Regions from separate parts of the Lactobacillus sp. ESL0680 genome, predicted to be linked through region 2. Evidence: riboswitches for the same ligand, from Rfam matches in the RefSeq annotation. Region 2 holds a riboswitch; each other region holds the start of a gene.
What was found. Region 2 has a riboswitch for thiamine pyrophosphate ahead of OZX58_RS01955 (ECF transporter S component). Riboswitches for the same ligand answer to the same signal wherever they lie in the genome.
Positions count from the first base shown of each region.

Region 1 (4,275 bases), 290 kb from region 2:
TCATATCTATCCGGAATTGCCAGCCGCTATATTTGGTGGTTTGACGATGACCGCGGCAGCGACAAAGACGATGATAACAACGTAGTCATTATTTTTAAAATTGTTGCAATTGTCTTTGTGCTTATTCTTGGGCCATTATGTGCCAGCCTTGCCCAGATGGCCTTGTCGCGTAATCGTGAGTACTTGGCTGATGCTTCATCAGTCGACCTTACCCGCAACCCACAAGGTCTGATTTCTGCTTTAGAGAAAATCGACGGCAGTAAGCCAATGAAAAAGGCTGATCCAAGTAGTGCTGGCATGTATATTGAAGATCCATTGCGTAAAAAGCACGGTTTTACTCATCTATTCGATAGCCATCCGCCGACAGAAGACCGGATCAAACGGCTAGAAAAAATGTAATATCCAAAAAAGACATCTGTTAATTAAACAGATGTCTTTTTTATTTTATTTCAAATTAATATTAGCTTGACGAAACAGCTCTGCACGCATTTGGACCGGCGTTTGATGATAATATTCATTAAACTTTTTATAGAAAAAGGACTTACCATTGTAACCTACCCTGGCAATAATTTCCTTAACCGAAATGTCGGGGCGAGCAAGCAAATTACGTGCTTCCTGCATTCGCCGTTCATCAACATGCTCTACAAAGCTTTTTCCCGTTTTTTGTTTAACTAAGCTAGAAAAATAATTTGGGTTAAAGCCAAAATGTTTGGCAGCCGAATCCAAAGTAATATCGGCAAAATTGGCATCAATATAGCTCTCAAGTGTTACATTCGCAAAGCCTTGCTTCTCTGCTGCGGCTGATTCAAAGCTTTGATTACGGACAGCTGAAACCAGCAACAAGTTTAATTCCGCTGCAGCTACACTTTGGGCAAACAAGTTTTGATTTAAATATTCATCAATTATCTTATTCATTAATTGAGCCGACTTAGAAATTGGCGTTGACTTTAAATATAACAACCGATTGGTCTGTAAACTGCTAATGATTTGCTTAACTGCCTGTTCTTCACGCGGCTCATCATGGACAATATTTCCCAGGAAATATTGTAAATCATACTTAGAATTTAAATCTAGCTTTACCAACACATCAGTCTTAGTTTGCTTTTGCACTTCATAGTCACTCTTGGCCGGCAAAAAGACGATATTCCCTACCTTTAGTGCAAAGTCCTGACCATGAATTTTAATGTTTGACTTGCCGCCAGCTTCATAAAAAATCATCGCATTTGTTGTTTGATAGCGATGAACACCGGTATTATGATTTTCAAGATAGACCCTAAACAAGTCAAAATTGCCTTCTGCTTTCAACCGCAATTCGTTTGTATCACTATTGGTTGAATTTAAAATACTAGCCAAATACTGCGCTAATTTAACTGCTGCCATAGCTTCACCTTCTTATTGTTATTTTAATACTTTTATTATATAGCAAAAATCATATCCACTACCATTTTATTTTCATAAAGTTACAAGGACTAGACAGAAAAAACTCTTTCGTGTACAATCAGTTTGATAACTTTGGGGTGCCGCAAGGCTGAGAGAATACCCGTTGAACCTGCTATGGACAATGCCAGCGAAGGGAAAATGAATGAATTTTTACGTCGTTAGTGCAGCCTGCCCTAGCGACTTTTTTAATTGGTAAAAAGAATGATTACAAGCAAAAATTTAACTTTTTCATACGAACAAAATATTAAAATTATTGACAACCTTAATCTTGAAATTCCCACGGGAAAATTTTCACTCTTAATTGGGCCTACTGGTTGCGGCAAGTCGACTTTACTTAAAATACTTGCCGGGCTCTATCCCAAATACGCGGGTAAACTCAGCGGTTACCTTAATCTTGCCGGGTTAAAATCAGCCATTATGTTTCAAAATGCTGGCGAACAGTTCACCATGGCAACACCACGTGAAGAAATTATCTTCGCTCTTGAGAACTTACAAGTTAAACGTGAAGATTACCAAAAGCACCTAACCGCCGGCGTCGAATTTGCCCAAATTGAAAATCTATTGGATCAAAAAATCAATACAATGTCTGGCGGCGAGCAGCAACGAGTAGCACTTGCCGTTCTCATAGCAATGGATATCGACTTATTCTTGCTAGATGAGCCTTTTGCCAGCTGTGATCCACAAGCGCGGCAATTTTTGATTAGCAAATTGGCGCACTTGCGCGATCAAGGTAAGACCATTATCTTAAGTGACCACGTTTTAGACGGCTATCAAAGCGTCTGTGATTGTCTTTTTGAGTTTAAGGACCATAACGTCAAGCAGCTAGATCCCGCAGCCAAAAAACAACTGCTCCAAACAAGCATGCAAAAAAATAATTATTCATTTGCACTGCCGCAAAATGAGGCCGCTTGTTTTACCCTAAACAAGACACAGCTAACGCAAAATCGCCTTTTGTTAGACCAAAATCAGCTCAATATTATTGCAGGCAAAACCACACTGATTACTGGTGCCAACGGTGTCGGCAAAACCTCACTATTTAACGCGCTAACTAAGATGCTACCTTATAGTGGCAGTTTGACCTATCGCAACCGTGAAATCCGCCAACAAAAGACGCGCAAATACTTACTGCATGTTGCCCAGATTTTTCAGAATGCGACCGACCAATTCTTGAGTGTTACTGTTCAAGATGAAATTAATTTAAGTAAAAAACAGCGAACTAATGACTTTTTTACTGACCAAAAAATCAAGGAAGTTTTAACTGACCTTGGCCTCGACCAGCACCTGGACCAAGTAGTGTATTCTCTTTCTGGTGGCCAACAAAAAAAGCTCCAAATTCTGCTGATGTTAATTGCGGATCAAGATGTATTACTCATTGATGAGCCATTAAGTGGCTTAGACCACCTATCCAGTCAAAAAGTTATGCATCTGCTCAGACAAAGCCAAAAAGAACGCGGTCAGACTTTACTAATTATCAGCCATGAACTTGATGGGTTAGCCGATTGGTGCGACTATCATCTGGTCTTTGCCGACAAGCAGCTGCATTACGTGACTAAGTGAGGTACCTTTATGAATCCTAGTTTTAAATTTATCTTAGCGTTAATTATTTCGCTTGAAATATCGCTAAAAATTAGCCTAACAACCAATTTTGCGATTATTATCTTGGCAATTATCTATTTATTAGTCAAAAAAATTAAGTTAAAGAGCTTACTGCTCCTACTAATAGTGCCGTTTATTGCCGCATTTACGATTTTTGCGACACTTGAATGGTTTACGCCAACACCCGACTTATTTAACGCCCTTGGCTTGTCCAGCCGGATCTACGTTTATATCTTAACCATTAGCTGCGTCACGATCGACACCAGCGCGGAAGAATTAGCACGATCTTTTGAACAGAATTTCCACTTACCAAGCAAATTCGCCTACGGTGTTTTAGCCGCGCTCAATATTGTTCCCCGCATGAAGCAAGCTGTTAAGCAAATTCGGACAGCTGGCATGATGCGGGGGGTTTATCTCAGTTTTTGGTCGCCGGTATTATATTTCAAAGCAATTTTAGTAGCACTTAATTCTGCCGAAAATCTGGCACAAGGTATGGAATCTCACGGTTACCAAGAAGACAAACAGCGGTCGACAATTGTTGCCGTCCTAATTAAGACATCAGACTGGCTCTGGAGTGCCATTATTCTTGTTCTACTTAATCTAGCCTTATTCACATTAAAATAAAAATGCAGCCGAATCACGACTGCATTTTTTATTAACTTAATTTTGAGCTAAGAAATTCAGAGCTGCACCGTAAAGGTTAGCCGAATTATGATACTGGCAAGTCATTACTTCCGGCATAATTCGGGTCATATCGAAATCTGCCAGCTTCTGCTTGAGCCTCTTGGCAACTTCACTGCTGATTTCTGCGCGTGCAGATACGCCGCCGCCCAAAATAAAGGCATCAAAATCAAAAGATACTTGCAAATCATACATGCTGCTTGCCAAAAGATCATAAAAACGATCAAGCAAATTTTGAGCCAATTGATCACCCTGCTCGGCCAGAGCAAATAATTCTTTCCCCTCAACCTCTGTTTTAGTCTGTTCAGAGTAATCATGGGCAGCCTTAACTAAGGTCGCATCCATGCTTAATATCCGCTCAGTGCCGCCTCTCATAAAGCCAAATTCACCGCCGACTAAGTGCGCACCTCGGTACAATTCATGATTAATAAAAATCGCGCCGCCAATTCCAGTTCCGATAACGATGAACCCAACATTATTGAACTTACGGCCATTACCCATCTTAGTTTCGCAAATTCCCGCACAGTTTGCATCATTTTCAATTGCCACGGGCAAGCC
Region 1 covers NZ_CP113945.1:75,864-80,138, reverse strand. Annotated here, with positions in the region: gene htpX (zinc metalloprotease HtpX) at 1-399, shown strand, start outside; gene OZX58_RS00395 (helix-turn-helix transcriptional regulator) at 445-1,380, opposite strand; TPP riboswitch at 1,504-1,593, shown strand; gene OZX58_RS00390 (ABC transporter ATP-binding protein) at 1,642-2,997, shown strand; gene OZX58_RS00385 (energy-coupling factor transporter transmembrane component T) at 3,007-3,660, shown strand; gene OZX58_RS00380 (ROK family protein) at 3,697-4,275, opposite strand, start outside.
Region 1: another riboswitch for thiamine pyrophosphate. It lies ahead of OZX58_RS00390 (ABC transporter ATP-binding protein); the one in region 2 lies ahead of OZX58_RS01955 (ECF transporter S component).

Region 2 (4,275 bases):
CGCTTGAGTAAGACATGTCCCATTTCAGGATGCCCCAAAGAGCCAACCAGCTTGCCGTCAATAATCGCGCCGCCGCCGACACCAGTGCCGATTGTGTAATAAACCAGCGAATCAATATCTTCATTGGATAATAATGACATGACATATTCGCCATATGCAGAGCCGTTAACATCCGTTGTAAAAAAGATTGGCACATTAACCTGCTGTTTAATGAAGCCAACAAAATCTGTATTCTGCCAGCCCAGTTTAGGAGTTGTAGTTATATAGCCGTAATTAGCTGCCGTCTGGCGAATTTCAATTGGACCAAAGGAAGCAATACTAATCGCTGTTATCGGAAATTGTTTGAAATAATCGGAAGCTTTTTGCAAAGTTTCTTGGGGTGTGGTTGTCGGAAAAGTTATCGTATCTTTAACCTGATAATTTTCATTACCTACCGCACAAACAAACTTAGTCCCGCCAGCTTCAATTGAACCTAATAACATACTTTATCTCCTTCATTTACTAAATGTTGAGCTTATATCGCCTATTAATTCATGTTACCTATTTTATAAAGCCCTTTCAAGCGCAGATTTTATCTTTTATTGCAAAAATTATTGACCAAAATCTTAAAATGTCACTTGTTTTAGTGGTATTACAGCAAAAACTACAGTAAAATATTATTTGATAAAAAGGAGAGTCTGAATGTCTAAACTTGAAAAACCCGTCGTAATTGGGATTACCGGCGGTTCGGGTAGTGGTAAAACAACGATTGCCCATAAAATTGTTGACCAAATGCAAGAAAATGAACACGTCCTAATTATGACGCAAGATTCATACTACAAGGATAATACCGGTATTCCAATGAGCGAACGGATGAACATCAATTATGACCATCCTGATGCCTTTGATATTCCACTGCTTAAAGCCCAAATCAATGACTTGCTTAACTACAAGCCAATTGAAATGCCCGTTTACGACTTTAAGGAACATACCAGAAGCACTGAAACTATTCACATTGAGCCTGCTGATATTATTATTCTTGAAGGAATTTTGGTTTTAGCAAATGAAGAAATTCGGGACTTAATGGACATCAAAGTTTACGTTGATACTGACGATGACATTCGTTTCATTAGACGGCTTGAACGCGATATTGATGAACGCGGACGTTCAATTGACTCCGTAATCGACCAGTACTTAGGCACAGTTAAGCCAATGTACCATCAATTTATTGAACCGACTAAACGTTACGCTGATATTATTGTTCCCGAGGGCGGCGAAAATAATGTTGCAATTGACATGTTAACCACTAAGGTTCACGCAATCTTAAGAAAAGAAACAGCCAACTAAAAAGGCCGAGGTAATTATCCTCGACCTTTTTGTTTACTCAAAATTATTCCACTTTCGGCTTCAATGCGCGATCAAACAGGTTAGTAATCAACTTAACTAGCACCCCGTCAAATAAAACTGACGAGAGAATACTGACAAAGAACATTACAATTTGCACCTTAAGCGCAAATTTATACCAGCCATACATCAGATAACACGGAATTAAAAAGCCAAAACTAGCAAAAAATGAACCTGTCAGAACACTTTGCCATGAAAATTTCTGGTAGCGGGACTTTTTTGGAAAAAAGCCAATTTCATTGGTTAATCCCTGCATTAGTCCCGAGACTACAGTGGTAATCCCCCATTGACCACCACAAGCCATCTCCACTATTGAAGCGAGCAGCTCTCCTACTAATCCTGAACCTTTTGTGGGGACAAAATACATTGCAAGAGGCGCGGCCATTAACCATAATCCTGCAAAAAAGGCGTCGGTTGCCGGGGCGTACCCTGTCGGCAGTAGTAACATTTTAACTAAGTTATACAGGTCATTAGTGCCATAGGTATAAAAGATACCCATCAAAATACCAATTAAAGCAACCAAAATTACCGACTTAACATTCCATTTTGATGATCGTGTAAACATGATTTACCTCAATCTATGCCAGTCGCGGCTTTAGTGTACGATCAAACAGATTAGCGATTAATTTAACCAGTACACCGTCAAAGACAAGCGCCGAAACCATATTGGTAATGAACATTACAATCTGAACCGTCATGTTAAATTTGCCCCAACCGTAAAGAATATATGACGGAATAAAAATTCCTAGTCCTGCAAAGAAGGCACCAATCATAACACTCTTCCAAGAAAATGCTTGATAACGTGACTTCTTGGGGAAAAAGCCGATTTCGTTAGTTGCACCTTGAATAAGTCCTGAAATAACAGTAATCGCACCCCATTGTCCGCCGATTGCCATTTCTACAATTGAAGCTAACACTTCGCCAATTGTCCCAGAACCAGCCGTTGGTACAAAATACATTGCTAAGGGTGCTGCCATTAGCCATAAGCCCGAAAAGACCGTGTCCGTTACTGGGGCAAAGCCTGTAGGAACCAGTGCCATTTTAATAATGTTGTAAGCCCAATTAAAGCCGTAGGTATAAATTACCCCCATAATAATTCCAATCAACGCGACCAAAATTACCGACTTAACATTCCATTTTGATGATCTTGTGAACATAAAAAATACTCCTAACTAACTATTAAGTCAGAAGGAGTACAGTTAAATGCTTATTCAAACACTTCCCTAACGCAGGCATTGTCCTGTTCAGGTTCCAAGGGTAATTCTCAGCTAAGCGCACCCCTAGTGACTAAAATCTATTTATAGGTAGTATACCACAACGATAATTATTATAAAACCATTCTTTTACTTCACTAATTATTTGCCAGCTTTTTCAATCCAGGCAGGCTAATCATAATTATCAAGCTGATAATGTATAAACTTGATAAGAAGCCCATGACAACCGTTAAGTTGTAGTGATCCATCAAGATACCAATTACAACTGATGAAAACCCGCCAATTGCACGGCCAATATTCACAATAATATTGTTCGCACTCGAGCGAATTTCTGTTGGGTACAGCCGGCTAATTACCGCACCGTAACCACCGAACATCCCATTAGAGAAGAAGCCGACAATCGCCCCAATGATAAGCAAAGTTACCATGTTGGTGGCCAAACTTAAAGTGTAGACCATAATCGCCGAACCAATTAAGAAGATACCGAAGGCGCGCCGTGGACCAAAATGATCGAAAATGGTACCGAAAGTCATCATTCCAATGCTCATTCCAATAATCGTTGCAATCATCCATAAACTTGAATTGGCAACATTCAAATTTAATTGCTTCTGTACGATTGTTGGCAGCCAGTTCATTAAGCCGAAGTAACCAGCGATTTGAACTGTCATCATAATCATCAAGCCAATACTCTGCCAAGCAAGCCGCGGTGTTGCAAACATCTTGCGGGCAACATTGGTTAGCAATGAACCCTTTTCTTCTGCCTTAGCCGTTAAAAATTGCTTACTTTCATGCAGGTGTTTTCTAATGAAAACCGTTAAGACTACCGGCACAATACCGACCAAGAACAACATATGCCAGCCAGCAGTTGGAATAATCCATGCCGCAATTAACGCCGCGAAGATTGCCCCCACCTGACCACCAACTGCCGCAATTGAGGTCATTTTACCAATTTCCTTCTTCGGAAAAGCTTCAGCAATTAATGCAATCCCAACACCATATTCACCGCCAGCACCAATTCCGGCCAAAAAACGGAGAGCATAAATCAAATAGATGTTATTGGCAAAGGCCATACAGGCTGTCGCCACCGCAAAAATAATCACGGTATGACTGAAAGTTTTGACGCGGCCAATTTTATCGCCCAACATGCCAAAGGCAATCCCGCCAAACAACATCCCCAAATTAGTAATCGATGAAATTAGCCCTGCAGCACCACCAGACAGGTGCAGGTCAGCAATCATCGAACTCATCGCAAACGATAGAAAAAGCACATCCATGTTCTCTAACATAAATCCCGATGAGGTCGACGCGATGGTCCACTTCTGATCTGTAGTTAGTGCATGACTGTGCTCATTAGTTGTATCCATATTTAATTCCTCCGAAACAAGCGCTCTCTGTCGCCTAATTATTTCTTTGGAACATTATTTTACTCGTTTAATAATTTTTTGCAACTAAAATATTAAATTTACTTAAAATTGGCTGAAACTAGCTAATTTTTCAGTAGTTAAATCACGAATAATTGCCACTGTCATTTCAACGGCTGCCTTGAAATCTTGGTAGGCACTGAAGCAATAAGGTGAATGCTCATAACGAACTGGAATACCAATTACAATTGTCGGTGCCCCATTCTCATAATAAATTGCGGCACCATCTTGGCCGCCGCCAGTTCTAACTGACCGCG
Region 2 covers NZ_CP113945.1:369,560-373,834, reverse strand. Annotated here, with positions in the region: gene scrK (fructokinase ScrK) at 1-482, opposite strand, end outside; gene udk (uridine kinase) at 682-1,326, shown strand; gene OZX58_RS01960 (ECF transporter S component) at 1,370-1,948, opposite strand; gene OZX58_RS01955 (ECF transporter S component) at 1,962-2,540, opposite strand; TPP riboswitch at 2,587-2,675, opposite strand; gene OZX58_RS01950 (MFS transporter) at 2,735-3,961, opposite strand; gene OZX58_RS01945 (M42 family peptidase) at 4,064-4,275, opposite strand, start outside.

Region 3 (4,275 bases), 210 kb from region 2:
GCCGCGCAACGAACTGCCAATAAGTCATTTGAACCATATTCTGCTCGCCCATTTCCGGCAGCACGTTTTTAATATAATCATTAAACAATTGGTTAGGACTAAACATAATCACGTCGCTGCTGGTCAAGTTGCCCCGATACCGGTAAAGCAGGTAGGCAATCCGCTGCAAAATCGCTGACGTCTTCCCTGACCCTGCGGCTCCTTGGACAAACAACAAATCAGCACTGGTATTTCTAATGATTTTATTTTGCTCACGCTGAATTGTCGTTACAATTGACTTCATCTGGGTACTGGACTTTTCGCCCAGCACCTCTAAGAGCATTTGGTCACCGATTGATTCATTGGTATCAAACATGTTTACAATTTGACCATCTTCAATCATGAATTGCCGCTTCTTCGTCATGTCAACGGTAATTTCACCATCTGGCGACAAATACGAAACCTGCCCTAGCTTGCCGTCATAATAAATTGAAGAAATTGGTGCCCGCCAATCATAAATTAAGAAGTGGTTGTCCTTGTCCGCAAATGAACCCAAACCAATATAAATTGTTTCCGGTTTTTCATTGCCTTCTTTAAAATCCACCCGGGCAAAATACGGTTTCTTTTCCAGTCGTTGAACTGTTCCTAACTGCTTAGCAGAATGCTGCCAAGCATTCTCACGTTCATCAAGCAGTTGCTGCTGCTGGTGTATCGAGAGCGCCGTTTCCATTGAGGTGGAATAACCATCGTAATCTAAGCGGACATCATCAAAGAAGTGCGAATTGAGGTTCCGCGCTTCACCTTCAGCTGACTTAATTGCCGCAGTTAATTCTCCCCGCCGCTCCTTAATCATTTTTAAGATAGCGTCGAGATGCTTCTGTTCAAACTGTTTTTCATCCATCGCTTTTGTCATAAAGTCACCTGTTCTTCAAAACTTGCATACTATTTTAACATGAAACGAACTTAATATATAATTCTTAAAACTCTTTTACTAAGATTATTAAAAACTAGTGAAAATTAAGCAATTTGCTTCTATAATTTTTTATATTGGAGGTGGTTTTTATTATGAAAAAGATTTTACACTTTTTACGTAAATTATCTTGTGCATTAGTCGCTGGAATTTCTCTAGGCAGCGTGTATATCCCGGCTATTAGTCCTGCTAATACACCCAGCCATGTCGTCTTAGCTAAGACACATCGCGAAAAAACTGCGAAAAATGCGGGCAAAAATTGTCACTGGTCAAAAAATTCCGCCAAAGTTTATCTTGATTTGGCGAATAACCAGCAATTAACTCAAGCCGCTCAAGACGCCATTAGTGCTTGGAATGATACTGGCAGTTTTACTTTTACTGAGACTAATAAGAAGAAAAATGCACAGATTACAATTGAGCCGATGTTTGACCCCGACACGGATGCCGCTGGGCAAGCAAGCATTACCTATAATCCCAAGACTAAATTGCTTAGTAAGGCAAAAATCCAATTAAATGTTTATTATCTGCAGAATTTTATATATTATTATACTTATCAGCGAATTGTCAATACTGTTGAACACGAATTAGGTCATGCTATCGGTCTGAATCACAATAAAGGCAAGTCCGTCATGTATCCTGCCGGCTCTATTTACTCAATTGAACCGCAAGATGTCGCAAAAGTTAAACAAATTTATCATGAAAAATAATTAAAATAAGGAGTTTAAAAATGAAGCGAATTTATATTGTCCGTCACGGACAAACTTATATTAACCGTTACAACAAGATGCAGGGCTGGTGTGACACCCCATTAACTGAAGACGGCATTGCTGGTGCCGACAAGGCGGGCGAAACACTAAAGAATATTCCCTTTGACATCGCCATCTCTAGCGACTTGAAGCGGGCAAGTGATACCTGCGACATCATTATTAAGCACAATGTTAACCGCGACGAAATCCAACATCTTGCAACTCCGCTGTTCCGCGAACACTTTTACGGCTACTTTGAAGGAATGGATACCGACATGGCCTGGCAAATGATTGGTGGACCGCACGGCTATAAGACCCACTATGATCTGTTCAAGAACGAATCAATTGATACGGCAACCGACTGGATTAAGGAAGCTGATCCGTTTCATGACGCGGAAAATGCCAAGGAATATTGGCACCGCCTTGACCAGGGCTTTGACCTAATCAGCCAGCTTGATGGTGCCGAAAACATTTTATTGGTAACTCACGGCTTTACTATTCGCAGTATTGCCGACCGCTTTGGCGATTTCGACGTCAGCTGCGGTCCACGTAATGCGTCAATTACCATGATGACAATGACTGATAAGCAGAGAAAAGTTACATCATATAATCAAATGAAACTATAAGAAAATAGAATTTATGCTTTCTTTTTCATCATTGAAAGTCTATAATCAAATTAACATTAATATACAAGAGTCTATGGGGTGCTTATTTAAGCTGAGATTAAACCCATGAACCTGATCTAGATAATACTAGCGCAAGGGATAGGCTAATTAAGCAAAATCCCGTTCGCTATGTGCGAATGGGATTTTTTTGTAGACGCTTGTTAGAAGTAGGGAGTTAGAAATGACTAATAAGAGAAAACAGACAGAAAAACTTACTATTTTGGCGATTATGATTGCACTAGACGTGGTATTATCGCCCATCTTTCGCGTGGAAGGAATGGCGCCCATGTCTAGTGTTATCAACATTATTGGCGCTACCATGCTGGGGCCCGTTTACGTGACAATTATGGCAACCTTGTGTGGAATTATCAGAATGTTAATCATGGGAATTCCGCCACTGGCACTAACTGGTGCTATCTTTGGTGCAGTATTAGCCGGAATTTTATATAAGTTAACCGGCAAAATTTGGGCAGCTTGTCTCGGCGAAATTATCGGCACCGGAATTATCGGCTCGCTGCTTTCTTACCCAGTCATGGTCTGGTTCACAGGCAGCTCCAATAACCTGTATTGGTTCGTTTACACCCCGCGTTTTATCGGGGCTGCTATTATTGGATCAGTAGTTGCCACTATTGTTCTATTAAGCCTAAACAAGGCCAAGCAATTCCAAAAAATCCAGCAATTATTTTTCTAGAAAAAACGACAGCTCTTTATAGGGGCTGTCGTTTTTTACTAAGAATAATTATAATTAATAGCCTAAATAATATTTACTACTCCTAAAACATTATTTAAATTTCGATGAGTAATGCATATCAGAAAATTTATGATGAGCATACTCTTTAGCTAATTGCTTAGTTTTAAATAGTTGATCTTTTACTTTTCCTGTTTTCGCATTAACATCAAAATAAACTGATTGAACTTCTCCAGAAACTTGTTCTTTATGACATGTAAAAGCAAATCCATCTTTTATAACTGATTTTTCTGTTACTGGACTAGTAATGATTAAATTTAAACCTGATACATACCTCCATGTTCCTCGAGCATCATGAATATACGCTCTTGGATATTTTTTATTCAATCTATCAGCTATTTGCCAAGGATATTTATTTGTTCCCTTAACTTTTCCAACAATCCATATTCTATTCGTAATTATTCCTTCAATGTTATACGCATTTGCTGTCAACTTCTGGGCCAATCCGTTTTTATCGTACCAGTTTCCACGCCATGACTTTGGAATATTAAATGGCTTTACAAATCCATACTTATTTCCTACTACAGTAGAATGTTTCTGATTCGTTTTAACCTTATCCTTAGAAACTTTTGTAGCATAAGTTAAGCCCTTTTTGTTTGTATCATAGTTATCAGTATTAAATATTGACACATATTCTTCTTTAGCAGCTTGAACCGTTTTAGAAACTACTATATTCTCCATTCCAATGCTACTTATGGCTAACACTACTATACATAATAGAGCTAAAAATTTTCTCTGTTTCATTCCTCATGTTCCTTCTATAATCTATTTAATTTTATTAATCTTACTACTAATTTTATACAAAATTAATCGAATTTCTAATAATATTTTTCAGCCATTTAACTAGACTATATAAACACAAAAATTATAATTAATAGCCCAAATAATATACCGAATCTGGATTTTGGGTTTGCTTTAAATATTCACCAAAAAATGGCAACGTATAATCAACATAACCATGACCACTTGGAGTAATTAACTGCCGCTCTAATGCTCGACGCCGATATTGTGAGACATAACCCTTAGTCTTTTTCATTTTGGCAACAACATCACTGAACTTACAATGGTCATTAACATTTATCAAATATTGACGGTCATTTTCCGACAAGCCCATCAAAATTTTTTGATAAGCATTTTCAAAAAGCTTTAGTTGATATTGTACTTTAA
Region 3 covers NZ_CP113945.1:158,124-162,398, reverse strand. Annotated here, with positions in the region: gene helD (RNA polymerase recycling motor HelD) at 1-892, opposite strand, end outside; gene OZX58_RS00795 (matrixin family metalloprotease) at 1,045-1,656, shown strand; gene OZX58_RS00790 (histidine phosphatase family protein) at 1,677-2,321, shown strand; TPP riboswitch at 2,386-2,477, shown strand; gene thiW (energy coupling factor transporter S component ThiW) at 2,542-3,051, shown strand; gene OZX58_RS00780 (hypothetical protein) at 3,142-3,852, opposite strand; gene OZX58_RS00775 (ATP-binding protein) at 3,980-4,275, opposite strand, start outside.
Region 3: another riboswitch for thiamine pyrophosphate. It lies ahead of thiW (energy coupling factor transporter S component ThiW); the one in region 2 lies ahead of OZX58_RS01955 (ECF transporter S component).